2 regions of the Pseudomonas sp. NPDC096950 genome follow, and region 1 is predicted to be linked to the other one. Evidence: predicted binding sites of a transcription regulator. Region 1 holds the regulator's gene; the other holds the start of a gene.
What was found. Region 1 encodes sigma-54, which starts transcription at its own class of promoters, with help from an activator protein. Its sites were predicted from a motif close to ANTGGCATNNANNTTGCTNT; they were not measured.
Positions count from the first base shown of each region.

Region 2: the regulator sigma-54 is predicted to act here: its motif matches at 5,822-5,841, upstream of ACIQY3_RS06415 (flagellar basal body rod protein FlgF).

Region 1 covers NZ_JBIWEL010000011.1:87,993-95,996, reverse strand. The annotation lists gene ACIQY3_RS18135 (KdsC family phosphatase) at 1-427, shown strand, start outside; gene lptC (LPS export ABC transporter periplasmic protein LptC) at 441-1,013, shown strand; gene lptA (lipopolysaccharide transport periplasmic protein LptA) at 1,000-1,548, shown strand; gene lptB (LPS export ABC transporter ATP-binding protein) at 1,548-2,273, shown strand; gene ACIQY3_RS18115 (RNA polymerase factor sigma-54) at 2,458-3,951, shown strand; gene hpf (ribosome hibernation-promoting factor, HPF/YfiA family) at 4,025-4,333, shown strand; gene ptsN (PTS IIA-like nitrogen regulatory protein PtsN) at 4,346-4,810, shown strand; gene rapZ (RNase adapter RapZ) at 4,813-5,670, shown strand; gene ACIQY3_RS18095 (HPr family phosphocarrier protein) at 5,686-5,961, shown strand; gene ACIQY3_RS18090 (ZIP family metal transporter) at 5,969-6,862, opposite strand; gene ACIQY3_RS18085 (superoxide dismutase) at 6,893-7,504, opposite strand; gene ACIQY3_RS18080 (hypothetical protein) at 7,506-7,946, opposite strand; gene ACIQY3_RS18075 (class II fumarate hydratase) at 7,974-8,004, opposite strand, start outside.
Region 2 covers NZ_JBIWEL010000002.1:432,214-440,217, reverse strand. The annotation lists gene flgK (flagellar hook-associated protein FlgK) at 1-988, opposite strand, end outside; gene flgJ (flagellar assembly peptidoglycan hydrolase FlgJ) at 1,012-2,319, opposite strand; gene ACIQY3_RS06430 (flagellar basal body P-ring protein FlgI) at 2,331-3,419, opposite strand; gene flgH (flagellar basal body L-ring protein FlgH) at 3,447-4,142, opposite strand; gene flgG (flagellar basal-body rod protein FlgG) at 4,195-4,980, opposite strand; gene ACIQY3_RS06415 (flagellar basal body rod protein FlgF) at 5,027-5,767, opposite strand; gene ACIQY3_RS06410 (sigma-54-dependent transcriptional regulator) at 6,078-7,637, opposite strand.

The DNA of each region.
Region 1 (8,004 bases):
CGGCAGTGAATTCAAGACTTTCAGCACCCTCGACGGCCAGGGCATCAAGATGTTGATGGCAGCCGGCGTGCAGACAGCTATCATCAGCGGCCGTAAAACCCCGGTGGTCGAACGTCGAGCGAAAAACCTCGGCATTCCACACCTGTACCAGGGTCGCGAAGACAAACTCGTGGTCCTTGACGAGCTTCTTGGCCAACTCAACCTAAGCTATGAACAGGTTGCCTACCTCGGTGACGATCTGCCGGACCTGCCGGTGATTCGCCGCGTCGGCCTGGGCATGGCGGTGGCCAATGCAGCCAGTTTTGTGCGCGAACACGCCCACGGTGTGACCCAGGCCCGTGGTGGTGAAGGTGCCGCCCGCGAATTCTGCGAACTGATCCTGCGCGCCCAGGGCCGTCTAGATGCGGCCAACGCCGCGTACTTGTGAGCCTACTATGTTTATTCTGAGCAAAAAGTTTCGCAGATTCGTGCTGTTCGGTTGCATCGCTGCGATATTCGCCGCGGTCGGCTACTGGAACATCAGCCCGGAACGCTTCCTCGACAAGCCGGTCGTCAAGGTCGATGAAAGCGCGATTGACTATTACGCACTCAACGCCCACAGCGTTCAGTACCTGCCCGACGGCGGCCTGCAATATGACCTGACGTCCGACAAGGTCGAGCACCTGAAGGCGACCGACGTGTCGTTGCTGACCAACCCCGACCTGAATATGTACCGCGGCACTGAATTCCCGTGGCATGTCACCAGTTTGCGCGGCGAAGTGAACGCAGACGGTACTCAGGTTGAGCTGATCGACTCGGTACGTATCGCACGCACCGATGAACAGAACCGTGAATTGATTGTTACCAGTACCCGCATGACGGTGTTCCCGCAGCAGCAATATGCGCAGACCGATCAACCCGTTAGAATCGACGGCGCTGGCGGTGTATCGACTGGCAACGGAATGAAAGCGTATTTGAAAGAAAGCAGGATACACCTGCTATCGAACGTAAGAGGACAGTATGAGGCTCGTTAAAACTCTCCCTATTTTGCTCAGTCTGGGCGCAGCACTGGGAAGCGTGAGCGCCTGGGCTCTGCCGAACGATCAAGAGCAGCCTATCCGCATTCAGGCCGACGATGCCCAACTGGACGACAAGAATGGCGTTGCCACCTATAAAGGTGACGTGATCATTACCCAGGGTTCGATGAAGGTCACCGGCAACACCGTGACCATCACCCGCACCCCGACCGGCGACATCGATGTGGTGACCTCGGTGGGCAACCTCGCCTACTTCGAGCAACTGCAGACCGCTGGCGACACCAAGCCTGTTCAGGGCTGGGGCGTGACGATCCAGTACCACGCCGCGCAAAACCGCGTCGTGCTGATCGATAAGGCCAAGGTTGTCGACAAGGACAACAACACCACCCAGGGCGAGAAAATCGTCTACGACACGGTCAAGAAGCTGGCCAGCGCCGGTCGTGCCACGGGCAACAAGGTTACCGAGGCGCGTCCGCGCATCGACATGGTGATCCAGCCGAAGCCGAAAACCGACCAGAAAAAGGCCAATTAATGGCAACTCTGAAAGCTCAGCATCTGGCCAAGAGCTACAAGAGCCGCCAGGTCGTGCGTGATGTCAGCCTGTCCATCGACAGCGGTCAGATCGTCGGCCTGTTGGGCCCGAACGGCGCCGGCAAGACCACCTGTTTCTACATGATCGTCGGCCTGGTACAGGCCGATCAGGGTCGCGTGCTGATCGATGACCTGGACGTCAGCCACCAGCCGATGCACGGTCGTGCCAAGGCCGGTATCGGCTATCTTCCGCAAGAAGCGTCGATCTTCCGCAAACTGTCGGTGGCCGACAACATCATGGCCATCCTCGAGACCCGCAAGGAACTCGACAAGGCCGGTCGTCGCAAGGAGCTGGAAAGCCTGCTGCAGGAATTCCACATCAGCCATATCCGCGACAACCTGGGCATGAGCCTGTCCGGTGGCGAACGCCGCCGGGTGGAAATCGCCCGCGCACTGGCGACCAATCCGAAATTCATCCTGCTCGACGAACCATTCGCCGGTGTGGACCCGATTTCGGTAGGCGACATCAAGCAGATCATCCATCACCTCAAGGCCAAGGGCATTGGCGTGCTGATCACCGACCACAACGTCCGTGAAACCCTGGATATCTGCGAAACCGCCTACATCGTCAACGATGGCCAACTGATCGCCGAAGGTGACTCTGCCACCATCCTGGCCAACGAACTGGTCAAGGAAGTGTATCTGGGCCATGAGTTCCGCCTTTAAGCACTGAGGTGTCTGGCTGGTTGGCAGAGCGCTTGTCTCGATAAAAAATCAATAGTTTTTTATTGTTACAGCGCTCTAGGCAAACGCTGCGGTTTCGGGCATATAATTTGCTTAAGTTTGGCGCTCCGGCGCCCTGTAGTGGATGGCGCATGCGCGCCGGCGAATAAGGTGTTAAGCCCCTGCCATGAAACCATCGCTAGTCTTGAGAATGGGCCAGCAGCTGACGATGACACCTCAGCTGCAACAGGCCATCCGCCTGCTCCAATTGTCGACCCTGGACCTGCAACAGGAAATCCAGGAGGCCCTGGAGTCCAATCCGATGCTCGAACGCCAGGAAGAAGGCGACGACTTCGATAACGCCGACCCCTTGGCCGACAAAGCCGAACAGCAACCCAACGCCGATGTTTCGGAACCCTCCTACCAGGAAACCGCCCCGACGGTGGACAACCTCGAGGAAGGCGACTGGAACGAGCGCATTCCCAACGAACTGCCCGTCGACACCGCGTGGGAAGACGTCTACCAGACCAGCGCCAGCAGCCTGCCGAGCAACGATGACGACGAGTGGGATTTCACCACCCGCACATCCGCTGGCGAAAGCCTGCAAAGCCACCTGCTGTGGCAACTGAACCTGGCGCCGATGTCCGACACCGATCGCCTGATCGCCGTGACCCTGATCGATTGCATCAACAATCAGGGCTACCTGGACGAAACCCTCGAGGAAATCCTTGAAGCGTTCGATCCGGAACTGGACATCGAACTGGACGAAATCGAAGCCGTCCTGCACCGCATCCAGCAATTCGAACCGGCCGGCATCGGCGCCCGCAACCTGGGCGAATGCCTGTTGCTGCAATTGCGCCAACTGCCCGCCAAGACGCCTTGGCTGGCCGAGGCCAAGCGCCTGGTCACCGATTACATCGACCTGCTCGGCAGCCGCGACTACAGCCAGTTGATGCGCCGCATGAAGCTCAAGGAAGATGAACTGCGCCAGGTCATCGAGCTGGTCCAGAGCCTGAACCCGCGTCCGGGCTCGCAAATCGAGTCCAGCGAAGCCGAATATGTCGTTCCCGACGTGATCGTGCGCAAGGACAACGAACGCTGGCTGGTGGAGTTGAACCAGGAGTCGGTGCCACGGCTGCGGGTCAACGCCCAGTACGCCGGTTTCGTACGCCGCGCCGACACCAGCGCCGACAACACCTTCATGCGCAACCAGTTGCAGGAAGCCCGCTGGTTCATCAAGAGCCTGCAAAGCCGCAACGAAACCCTGATGAAAGTAGCCACCCAGATCGTCGAGCATCAGCGCGGCTTCCTGGAATACGGCGACGAAGCGATGAAGCCGCTGGTCCTGCATGACATCGCCGAAGCGGTGGGCATGCACGAATCGACGATTTCACGGGTAACCACCCAGAAGTTCATGCATACCCCTCGGGGCATATATGAGCTGAAATACTTTTTCTCCAGCCATGTCAGCACCTCTGAAGGCGGTGAATGCTCGTCCACAGCGATCCGCGCGATCATCAAAAAACTGGTTGCCGCGGAAAATCAGAAAAAGCCGTTGAGTGACAGCAAGATCGCTGGTTTACTGGAGGCACAAGGCATTCAGGTGGCTCGCCGCACCGTCGCCAAGTACCGCGAGTCCTTAGGGATCGCGCCTTCGAGCGAACGCAAGCGGTTGATGTAAGCCACAGCACAGCGTTCCAGTGGCAGGTACCTCTACCTGCCGCTTTATGCACTGGCAACGAAGGAGAAGCTGTATGCAAGTCAACATCAGTGGACACCAACTGGAAGTGACCGAACCCCTGCGCGCCTACATCGGCGAAAAGCTCGAGCGATTAGAGCGGCATTTCGACAAGATCACCAACGTGCAGGTGACGATGACGGTCGAGAAGCTGAAGCAGAAAATCGAAGCCACCCTGCATATTCCCGGCAGTGAAGTGGTCGCCAACGCGGAACATACCGATATGTACGCGGCGATCGACTCACTCACCGACAAGCTGGATAAACAACTCAAAAAGCATAAGGAAAAGACCCAGAGCCTCCTCCAGGGCGCGACCGGTCGTTAACACTCCCAACCCATGATCCGACTTGAAAACATCCTGACCCCCGGCCGTTCCCTCGTGAACGTGCCGGGCGGCAGTAAAAAGAAAGCCCTCGAGCAAATTGCCAACCTGATCGCCCGGGAAGTGCCGGATCTGGAGATGCAAGATGTCTTCGAGGCTCTGATTGCCCGTGAAAAACTCGGTTCCACCGGTTTTGGCAACGGCATCGCCATCCCTCACTGTCGCCTCAAGGGTTGCAACTCGCCGATCAGCGCTCTGATGCACCTTGATGCACCTATCGATTTCGACGCCATCGATGGCGCCCCGGTTGACTTGCTGTTTGTCCTGCTCGTCCCGCAAGCCGCCACCGATGCGCACCTGGAGTTGCTGCGCCAGATCGCCAGCATGCTCGATCGCAAGGAAGTGCGCGAAAAACTGCGCAGCGCCCCGAGCAACGAAGCCTTGTATCAGGTTGTCCTGGACGAGCAAAACGGTCACTAATCATGCGCCTGATCATTGTCAGTGGCCGTTCCGGCTCCGGTAAAAGCACCGCGCTCGATGTCCTTGAGGACAACGGCTACTACTGCATCGACAACCTGCCCGCCGGCTTGTTGCCGGAGCTGGCCGAACGCGCCCTGATTCATACCGAGCTGGCACAACCGCTGGTCGCCGTGTCTATCGACGCGCGCAACCTGCCCAGCCACCTCTCGCGCTTTCCCGAATTACTTGAAGAAGTCCGCAGCCGGCATATCCAGTGCGATGTGCTGTACCTGGACGCCGATGAAGAAACCCTGCTCAAGCGTTTTTCGGAAACCCGTCGCCGTCACCCGCTGAGCAATGCCAATCGCTCACTGGCCGAGGCGATCGAGGACGAAACCCAGCTGCTGGGTCCGATTGCCGACCTGGCCGACCTCAAGGTCAACACCACCAACCTGAACCTGTACCAGCTGCGCGACACCATCAAGTTGCGCCTGCTGAACCAGCCGGAGCCCGGCACTGCGTTCCTGGTGGAGTCTTTCGGATTCAAGCGTGGCATGCCGGTGGATGCCGACGTGGTATTCGACGTGCGCTGCCTGCCTAATCCCTACTGGAAACCGGAGCTGCGCGCACAATCCGGACTCGATCAACCGGTGGCCGAGTACCTCGCGGCACAACCGGACGTCGAAGAGATGTTCCAGGACATCTACAACTACCTGTTCAAGTGGCTGCCCCGCTTCGCCGCCAGCAACCGTGCCTACGTCACCATTGCCATTGGCTGCACCGGCGGTCATCACCGCTCCGTCTACCTGACCGAACGTCTGGGCCAAGCTCTGCAACAATCCCTGAAGAACGTCCAGGTTCGCCACCGCGACCTCAGCTAAAGGATTCACAACGCGATGCCTGCTCTGGAAATTGAAATCATCAACAAGCTGGGCCTGCACGCCCGGGCTTCCGCGAAATTCGTTGGCGTTGCCGGTGAGTTCAAGGATTGCACGATCCGGGTCGGACGCAATCCCGAGTCCATGGTCGACGGTAAAAGCATCATGGCCATGATGATGCTCGCGGCCGGCAAGGGCACCATCATTCACCTGAAAACCGAAGGTGAGCAGGCTGACGAAGCCTTGCAGGCATTGGTGGATTTGATCAACGACTACTTCGGCGAAGGCGGTTAAGCACTCGCTAGGCGAGTGCCGTATCCATCACCATCATCAAGCAAAACCCCATCAACAACCCCAGGCTGGCCAGTTTGTCGTGACCATTGCGTCGCGACTCCGGGATGACTTCATGGGTCACCACCAGCAGCATTGCCCCGGCCGCCAGCGCCAGACCCAACGGCAACAGCAATTCAGCCAGGCTCACCAGCCACGCACACAACAGCGCGAACACCGGCTCCACCAACCCTGATGCCGCACCGATCAGGAACGCCTTGACCCGCGACATCCCCGCCCCGGCCAACACCAACGCAATCACCAGTCCTTCGGGCACATCCTGCAAGGCGATGCCCATGGCCAGACTGTCGGCGTCCGGCATGCCGCCACCCGCCGATACCCCGACCGCCATGCCCTCGGGAATGTTGTGGGCGATGATGGCGAAGACAAACAGCCAGATTCGCGGCGGAATCACTGGCCGTTCCAGCGTGCCGACCAGCATTTCCGGGCTTGCTCCAGAGACTTTACGGTCCACCAGAAACAGCCCGAACGCGCCGAGCATGATGCCGAAGCTGATCAGACCGCTAGCCGCCCAAGGCGTCAGCCCCAGGCTTTCCGCCGCGGAAATGCCCGGCACGATCAACGAAAACGCCGTCGCCGCGAGCATTACCCCGGCACCGAAACCGAGCAAGGTATCGCTGAGCGCCTGGGGCATGCGCCGAATCACCAGCACCGGCACCGCGCCCAGCGCTGTACCCAAGGCGCAAATCGCCCCGCCTTGCAGCGCGCGCAGCAGCTTCGGCTCCAGGTCCAGCCATGCCAATCCCTGGGCACCCAACAACGTCATACCCGCCAGCAGTAACAGCGATCCCAACGCGTAACGAAACATTCGTCCGCTGCCGATCGCCAGTGTTTCAGTGCCCATAGTCAGCCTTGGATTGTTTTTATAGATGACTTAAACCAGCGCAGCCTGATAGCGCGCCGCGACTTCAGGCCAATTGATCACGTTGTAGAACGCGTTGATGTATTCCGGACGACGGTTTTGATAACGCAGGTAATAGGCGTGCTCCCAGACGTCCAGGCCGAGGATCGGCGTGTTGCCGTTCATCAATGGGCTGTCCTGATTGCCACTGCTTTCCACGACCAGGGTCTTTTGCGGCGTAACGCTCAACCACGCCCAGCCACTGCCGAAGCGGGTCAGCGCGGCTTTGGTGAAAGCGTCCTTGAAACTGTCGAGGCCGCCCAGTTGTTCCTCGATGGCTGTGGCCAGCGCACCGTCAGGTTTGCCGCCGGCGTTGGGCGCCATGACTTCCCAGAACAGCGAATGGTTGGCGTGGCCGCCGCCCTGGTTGATCACCGCGGCGCGCAGTTTTTCTGGTAATTGCTGGACGCTGGCTACCAGTTTTTCCACCGACCACTCGGCGAACTCGGTGCCTTCGACGGCCGCGTTGAGGTTGTTGATGTAGGTCTGGTGGTGCTTGGTGTAGTGGATTTCCATGGTTTGCGCATCGATATGCGGTTCCAGGGCGTCGTAGGCGTACGGCAAGGCAGGCAAGGTAAAAGCCATTTCAATGGACTCCATGTTGAAGAGGGACAGGCTGATGCCGGGGCGACGCAGCATCCATGTGCAGCAAACGATGGGTGCGCGGGTATTCGCCGTGCTCACTGATGAAATTCAGCAGTTCGACGTAGGTTTTGCTGCTCTGGCGCAGCGCAGCCTCGCGCAAGGCCGGGGCCAGTCGCGGGTCCTGCATGGTCTGCAACAACCGTTGATGGATGGCGCACATGTACTCGGCGCTCTCCTCCGGCTGGTTCAGGCGCAAGTGCAGGTCCGCCAGGTTGTGGTGGGAAATCACGCAAGCGGCCACCGCTTCGTCGGCATCCGCCCAGCGCTCGAACAACACCTGGGCCAACGCCAGTGCCTGCAAGTAAGCCTCGCGGGCATCGACGAACTCGCCCAGCATGAAATGGCGATTGGCCCTTTCGATCGTGCGTTTCCAGTGCTCCATGGTGAGCCTCCAAAGCGGTAGCAGTGATTACACGCCGCCTGCGGTGAGCTTCTCTGGG
Region 2 (8,004 bases), on a different contig from region 1:
GCGCGGCACTGTTGATGTTGTTGAAGATCGCCGCGCCGAACTCGCCGTTCTTGTCGATGCCTTGGGCTTGCTGACTGTTGATCTGATCAGCCACCACCAGGGCCACGCGCCCCAGCTCATTGAGCGACGGGTCGAGCACTTCCTTGCGGTAGGTCAGCAGGCCACCGATTTCGCCGCCGCTGACCACCGAGGTAATGTCGATGGTGCTGGAGCCACGATCCATTTGCAGCGCCATGCGCGACGGATCGTCTTTGCTCGGCACGGTGCCCAGGGTGTTCGTCGTGTTGCCGATCACCAACGGCTGGCCGCTGCCGATGTAGATGTCATAGCTGGTGCCGCGTTCGACAACTTGCGCGCCGACCATCTCGGACAATTGGCGCACCGCTTCGTTACGGGTGTCTAGCAGGTCGTTCGGCTGGCCGCCGCTGGTGGAGATTTCGCCAATCTTCTGATTGAGGTTGGCAATCGAAGTGGCCAGTTTGTTCACCTGCGACGCCATGTCAGCCAGGCTGCCATTGATGGTGGTGTTCTGGTCGTTCAGCTGCTTGGCGATGCTGTTGAAGCGGGCGCTCAACGCCTGGGCGCCGGTCAGCACCGATTGACGCGAGGTATCGTCAGTTGCCGATGTCGACACACCTTGTACCGAGGTAAAGAATTTCTGCAACACGCCAGTCAGGCCGGTGTTGGTATCCGACAACGAGGCGTCCAGCGGCGTGGCCTGGGCCAGGTACGACGCGGACTCGCTGTTGAGCGAGGTGGCGGTGCGCAATTGCGAATCGAGGTAAGAGTTGTACACCCGACGCACATCGGCCAGGGTCGTACCGGTGCCAATGAAGACGTTCCCGTACTGTTGCGAGGCCTTGGTGCCCTGCACGGTTTGCTGACGCGAATAACCGGCGGTGTCGACGTTGGCAATGTTGTTGCCTGTCACAGCCAGGGAGGATTGGCTAGCCGCCAGACCCGACATCCCGATATTGAGCAAACTCATGGTTCAGACCTTATGCCTTGTGCCTATAAAGGCGTGGTGGAAGCGCCCGCCGCAGCGTAGTTTTGGTAACTCGTCATCTGCTTGGCTATCTGCGAAATCTTGTTGGCGTAGTTCGGGTCGGTTGCATAACCGGCCTTTTGCAACTCGCGCACAAACTGTTCTGGGTTATCGGCCGACTTCACGACATCTTGATAGCGATTATTGGATTGCAGCAACGTCACAAGGTCATGGAAGCTGTCCTTGTAAGAGGCGTAGGAACGGAACTCGGCCGTCTCCTTGACCATCGCGCCATCCCTGAATTCGCTGGTGATCGCCCGCGCCGAATCGCCCTTCCAACTGCTGCCGGTCTTGATGCCGAACAGGTTGTGACTGCTGCTGCCGTCCTGGGCGCGCGTGACCGATTTGCCCCAACCGGTTTCGAGCGCAGCCTGGGCCACCAGGTAACGCGGATCGACGCCGATGCGGTCGGCGGCTTCCTTGGCCATCGGCAACATGGTGTTGACGAATTCGTCAGCGGAACTGAAGGCTTTCTTCGCTGGCGCCAGAGGAATCTGCGCCATTGCGCGACCGTAAATCTGCATCTGCCCGCTCGACGCCGATGCAGTTGCTGACGGCAACCAGTCGCCGTTGTACAGCGGGCCCGCGCCGGTCGGCGTGGTGGTGGCGCGCTCAGGCAACAGGTTTTTGAGGGAGGTGGCCGCGGTCGTGGTGCTGGACGCGGTGGACGGCACCAGGCCGGCGAGCAAACGGTCGGCCAGTTTCGGCGGCAAGGCCAGACGCCGCTGATTGAGCAGCGCCACGTCATTGCTGTGAGCGGCCGTCGCTGTCGGCGACTTGACCCCGCGCGAAGCCCACAACGGACGCTCGCCGTTAAGGCGCGACAACGGGCCATTCGTGGCGACTGTACCGGCGGCCACCGGCGTGGTGATCGCTTCGGCCTTGGCTTTCGCCGCCTCCTGCTTGGCCGCCGAGTTCGCTGCCGCCTCACCTGGGGCCAGCGGTTTGTTCTTCGACATCTGGCGCATCAGCACGTCCGCCAGGCCAATACCGCCGCCTTCGCGAGACATGGAAACGGCCAACTGCTGGTCGGACATTTCCTGGTATTGCTTGGCGGCCGGGGTGTTGAGCGGATTGTCCTTGCCCAGTTCGTCGGTGGCCGAGCGCATGGACTTGAGCATTTCACCGAGGAACAGCGACTCGAATTCCTGCGCAACCTTGCGCATGTTCCCGTCGCTGTTCTTGTCGCCGATCTTGAGTTGGTTCAGACGATTGAGGTCCGAGTAAGAACCCGAGTCGCTGGTGCTGAGAGTGCCGCTCTTGCGCATGTCCATGGTCGACGTCCTCAGATCACGATCAGGTCGGCTTGCAACGCGCCGGCCTGTTTCAGTGCTTCAAGGATGGCCATCAAGTCACCCGGCGCCGCGCCGACCTGGTTCACCGCACGAACGATTTCGTCGAGGGTGGTGCCTGGGCCGAACTTGAACATGGGCTTGGCTTCTTGCTGGGCGTTGACCCGCGAGCGCGGCACGACCGCGGTCTGCCCATTGGACAGAGGGCCGGGCTGGCTGACGATCGGGTCTTCGGTGATGGTCACAGTCAGGCTGCCGTGGGTCACGGCGGCCGGGGACACTTTCACGTTCTGGCCGATCACGATGGTGCCGGTGCGGGAGTTGATGATGACTTTCGCCACCGCCTGGCCCGGATCGACTTCAAGGTTTTCCAGAATCGACAGGTAGTCGACGCGCTGGCTCGGGTCCAGTGGCGCGGTGACGCGGATCGAACCGCCGTCGATGGCCTGGGCCACGCCAGGGCCGAGCAGGTCGTTGATCTTGTCGACCACGCGCTTGGCGGTGGTGAAGTCGGAACGGTTGAGGTTCAGGGTCAGGCTGTTGCCCTGGTTGAAACCGCTCGGCACCGAACGCTCCACCGACGCACCGCCAGGGATACGACCGGCCGACGGAACGTTGACAGTGATCTTCGAACCGTCGCGACCTTCGGCATCGAAACCGCCGACCACCAGGTTGCCCTGGGCGATGGCGTAGACGTTGCCGTCGATACCTTTGAGCGGCGTCAGCAGCAAGGTGCCGCCGCGCAGGCTTTTGGAGTTACCGATGGAGGACACGGTGATATCCACCTGCTGACCCGGCTTGGCAAACGCCGGCAAGTCCGCACTGATCGACACCGCCGCGACGTTCTTCAACTGCACGTTGCCCGAACCCGGCGGCACCTTGATCCCGAACTGCGAGAGCATGTTGTTGAAGGTTTGCAGGGTGAACGGGGTCTGGGTCGTCTGGTCGCCGGTGCCGTTAAGCCCGACCACCAGGCCGTAACCGATCAATTGGTTGGTCCGCACGCCGGAAATGCTGGCGATGTCCTTCAACCGCTCGGCTTGAGCGGTGAAGGCTGCGGACATCAACAAGGCAGCGACCATGAGACTTCTGAAGTTCAACGTAGCCACCTAGAAAGGGAACAGCGGGCTGAGGAAGAAACGGTCGAACCAGCCTGGCTGACTCGCATCGGCAAACGCACCGGTGCCCGAATAGGTGATACGTGCATCAGCGACGCGGGTCGACGACACGGTGTTATCGGTGGCGATGTCATCGGCGCGCACCAGGCCGGCAATCCGCACCAGTTCATCGCCCGAGTTCAGGGTCATCCACTTCTCGCCGCGCACGGCGATGATGCCGTTGGGCAAGACGTCAGCGACAGTCACGGTGATCGAACCGGTCAGGCTGTTGCTCTGGCCGGATTTGCTGGCGCCGTTGGTAGCGCGGTCGCCGCTGTAGCCGACGTCCAGGCTCAGGTCGCCGCTGCCCACCGGGTTATTGGTGCTCAAGCCGCCACCGAACAGCGAAGACAAACCGATGCCGGTCTTGCTGGTCTTGTCGATCTGCGAGTTGGCGCCTTTGCTGGCCTGGGTCTTCTCGTTCAGGGTGATGGTGATGATGTCACCGACCCGGAACGCCTTGCGGTCGCTGTACAGGTTCTGTTCGAAACCGGCCTGGTAGATCGAGCCGTTATTGGCGGCAGCCGGCAACGGCGTGCGCGGCAACACCGGGGCGTAATAAGGGTCATTGGGCTTGGGCGTCGGCGCGACGCAGCCCGCGAGTGCGACTACCCCACTCAGTGCCAGAACAGATACAAAGCGATTCATGACCCTACCTCACGGTGTTGCTGGCGACCGCATGGCCGCCCCATAGACTTGATTACAGATTCTGCGTTACGAACGAGAGCATCTGGTCGGCGGTGGAGATCACCTTGGAGTTCATCTCGTAGGCGCGTTGAGTGGTGATCATGTTGACCATCTCTTCAACAGTGCTGACGTTGGAACCTTCCAGGGTGTTCTGCAGCGTGGTACCGAAACCGTTCAGGCCCGGGGTGCCGACTTGCGGCGCGCCACTGGCGGCGGTTTCCAGGAACAGGTTGTTACCCACCGCTTGCAGGCCGGCCGGGTTGATGAAGTCGGCGGTTTGCAAGTTGCCGATCACCTGGGAGGCCGGGTTGCCGGGAACGGTGATGGACACCGTGCCGTCAGTACCGACCGTGAAGGTCTGGGCGTTGTTCGGAATGACAATGGCTGGTTCCAGGGCGAAACCGCTGGCGTTCACGATCTGGCCGTTGGAGTCGAGGTGGAAGGTGCCGTCACGGGTGTAGGACGTGGTGCCGTCCGGTTGCAGAATCTGGAAAAAACCGCGACCGTCGACCGCCAGGTCCAACGGTTGCTCGGTGGTTTGCAGGCTGCCGGCGGAGAAGTTTTTCTGGGTGCCGACGATGCGCACACCAGTACCCAATTGCAGACCGGACGGCAGTTCGCTGTCCTGGGTCGACTGGGCGCCAGGCTGGCGTTTGATCTGGTAGAGCAAGTCCTGGAACTCGGCGCGATCACGTTTGAAACCCGTGGTCGATACGTTCGCCAGGTTGTTGGAAATTGTGGTCAGGTTAGTGTCCTGGGCGGACAGACCTGTTTTGGCAACCCATAGAGCCGGAAGCATTTCGATTCTCCTCGTGCGCCTGTTTTACGGCGCGACGTTCTGGTAATTAGCTGATCTGCAAGACCCGAGCCATGGCCTGGTCATCGTCTTTGGCGGTGTTCATCATCTTGATGTGCAGCTCGAATTGCTTCGACAAGGCCAGCACCGAGGTCATTTCTTCCACGGCGTTGACGTTGCTCGACTCCAGGAACCCGGACACCAGCTTGACGCCTGCATCGGCTTGCGCCGGCTTGCCGTCCTTGGTGTGGATCGAACCATCCAGGCCTTTGGTCATGTTCTTCAGGTCAGGGTTGACCAGTTTGATCCGGTCGATTTCGGCCATCACGCGCGGGCCTTCACCCATCGAACGAATGCTGATGGTGCCGTCTTCGCCCACTTCGATTTTCTGCTCGGGCGGCACGGCAATCGGCCCGCCATTGCCCATTACCGGCATACCGTTGCCGGCGCGCAACACACCCAAGGCGTCAATGTTCAGGCTGCCGGTGCGCACGTAGCTTTCGCTGCCGTCAGGGCTCTGCACCGCGATCCAGCCGTTGCCGGTGACGGCCACGTCGAGGTCACGACCGGTTTCCACCATCGAACCTGGCGAGAAGTCGGTGGCCGGACGTTCGCTCATGGCAAAGGCACGCGCCGGAAAGCTGTCACCAAACACCGGCATCGAACGGGCCTGTTCCAGGTCCTTTTGAAAACCGTTGGTGGAGATGTTCGCCAGATTGTTCGCGTGAGCCTTCTGCGCCAGTGCATTCTGGCTGGCGCCGGTCATTGCCACATAAAGGTACTTATCCACACTCAATCCTCTGCATGCCGGACGTTTGCCGCCCACCGCTGTACTGATGAGCCTTAAGCAATTTGCAGACCAACTTTTTTCTGACGGCCCGGGGCCCGGCAAACAAAGGACTTGAGGGGTTTGGAGGGGATGAGGGGATTGTGTCGAAGTCGAAAAACCGGCGGTGTTATGCCGGTAAGTGGCAAAGATTGAACTGCAGGTTGCCAGGACGACCGCCTTCGCGAGCAAGCCCGCTCCCACAGGGAAATGCGATCACCTGTGGGAGCGGGCTTGCTCGCGAAGGGGCCCTGACAGCCCCAACCACTATTGGCTATGACTCAGTCTTGCCGACGTCATACTCGCGCAACTTATTGGCAATGGTCGTATGCGAAACCCCCAACCGCTTACCCAACTGCCGACTGCTCGGATGTTCGGAATACAACCGCTCCAACACCGCTTTCTCAAAGCGCCCGACAATCGCATCCAGCCCGCCTTCCAGCGAGAAATCGCCAAGGGGCTGACGCACGCCGTAGTCGGGCAATCGAATGTGCTCAGCCTTGACCGTCCCGCCCTCGCACAACGAAACCGCCTGGAACAACACATTTTCCAACTGCCGGACATTGCCCGGCCAATGGTAATGGCTGAGCCGTTCCATCGCCGCCGGCGCCAGTTTCGGCAACGGACAACCGATCTGCCGACTGGCCTGGTCGAGGAAGTGCTCCACCAGCGGCGTCAAACCGTCGAGGCATTCGCGCAGTGGCGGGATGTGCAACGACAGCACGTTCAAGCGGTGATACAAATCCTGGCGAAACTCGCCGCGGGCGCACAACTCGGACAAGTCCACCTGGGTCGCACAGATCACCCGCACGTCCAGGTAGACCTCTTCATCACTGCCTACACGGCGGAAGCAACCGTCCTGCAAGAAGCGCAGTAATTTCACCTGCAAGCGCGGACTCATTTCCCCAACGCCATCGAGAAACAACGTACCGCCCGCCGTCAGCTCCAGCAGCCCGAGCTTGCCTTCGGCCCGCGCCCCTTCGAACGCGCCGGGGCCATAACCGAACAACTCGGTCTCGGCCATGGACTCCGGCAGACCGGCGCAGTTAAGCGCCATCAGCGGTGACTGGCCGCGCGGGCTGGCCAAGTGACAGGCCCGCGCCAGCAGTTCTTTGCCGGTGCCGGTTTCGCCTTCTATCAATAGCGGCGCATCCAGCGGTGCCATGCGCCGGGCCTCGCGCACCACCGCAGCCATGACTTTCGAACTCTGGAAGATGCTGTCGAAACCGCGCAGCTCTTGTTTGCGCACGTTATAGATGCGCTCGCCGACCCGGTCCGCCCGGTGCAACGTCAACACCGCGCCGGCCATGGCCTCGCTGTCGTCGTGCTCCGATTGCAGCGGGGCGATGTCGGCGAGAAACACGTCACCCTTGACCTTCACCCGCAGCCCGTTGATCCGCGACTTGTTGGCGCGCACCAGTTCCGGCAAATCGAAATCCTCGGCGTAACGGGACAAGGGAATCCCCGGCACCTCGTCCACCCGCACTCCGAGCAACTGCGCCGCCGCGCGGTTGGCCGCGACGATGGAACCGCCCATGTCGATCGACAGCACCGGGAACTCCAGGGCGCCGAGCAGCGCATTGAGTTCCATATGCCGACGCTCGCTGGGCATCAGTCCTACACGCTTGACGCCGAATACTCCGCCAATCGCTTCGAATTTCGGACGCAGCGCCTGGAACTGGATGTTGATCAGGTTCGGGCAATGCAGGTAGATCGCATTGCCATGCTCACCGCCGACCTCGCCGCGCGCGACGTTGATCCCGTATTCCACCAACAGATTGAGGATGTCGCGCAGGATGCCGATGCGGTTTTGGCAGTGGACTTTGATACGCATATAAAAGGCCTGAAAAAGCGGTGAGTGAATTGGATGCCAAACACTTCACCCTGTGGGAGCGGGCTTGCTCGCGAAGGCGTCGTGTCAGCCAATGATGATGTCGACTGACACTCCCTCTTCGCGAGCAAGCCCGCTCCCACAAGGGGGATTGCGGTGTCCTCGGGGGCATTTTTCTGCAAGGGCACTCAGATAGTCGTCAAGATTATGTGACACCCAGAGCGCTTTTCAAACCCGAAAAACTCAATACCTGCGCCACAGCCATCAATCCGTAACGAAAACTTTACGAAAAACACGGATTTCTCCTACGCGCGATCCGAATCACCTGCTGCATCACCACACGCCTTGGGGTATCTCTAGGTCCATAGCT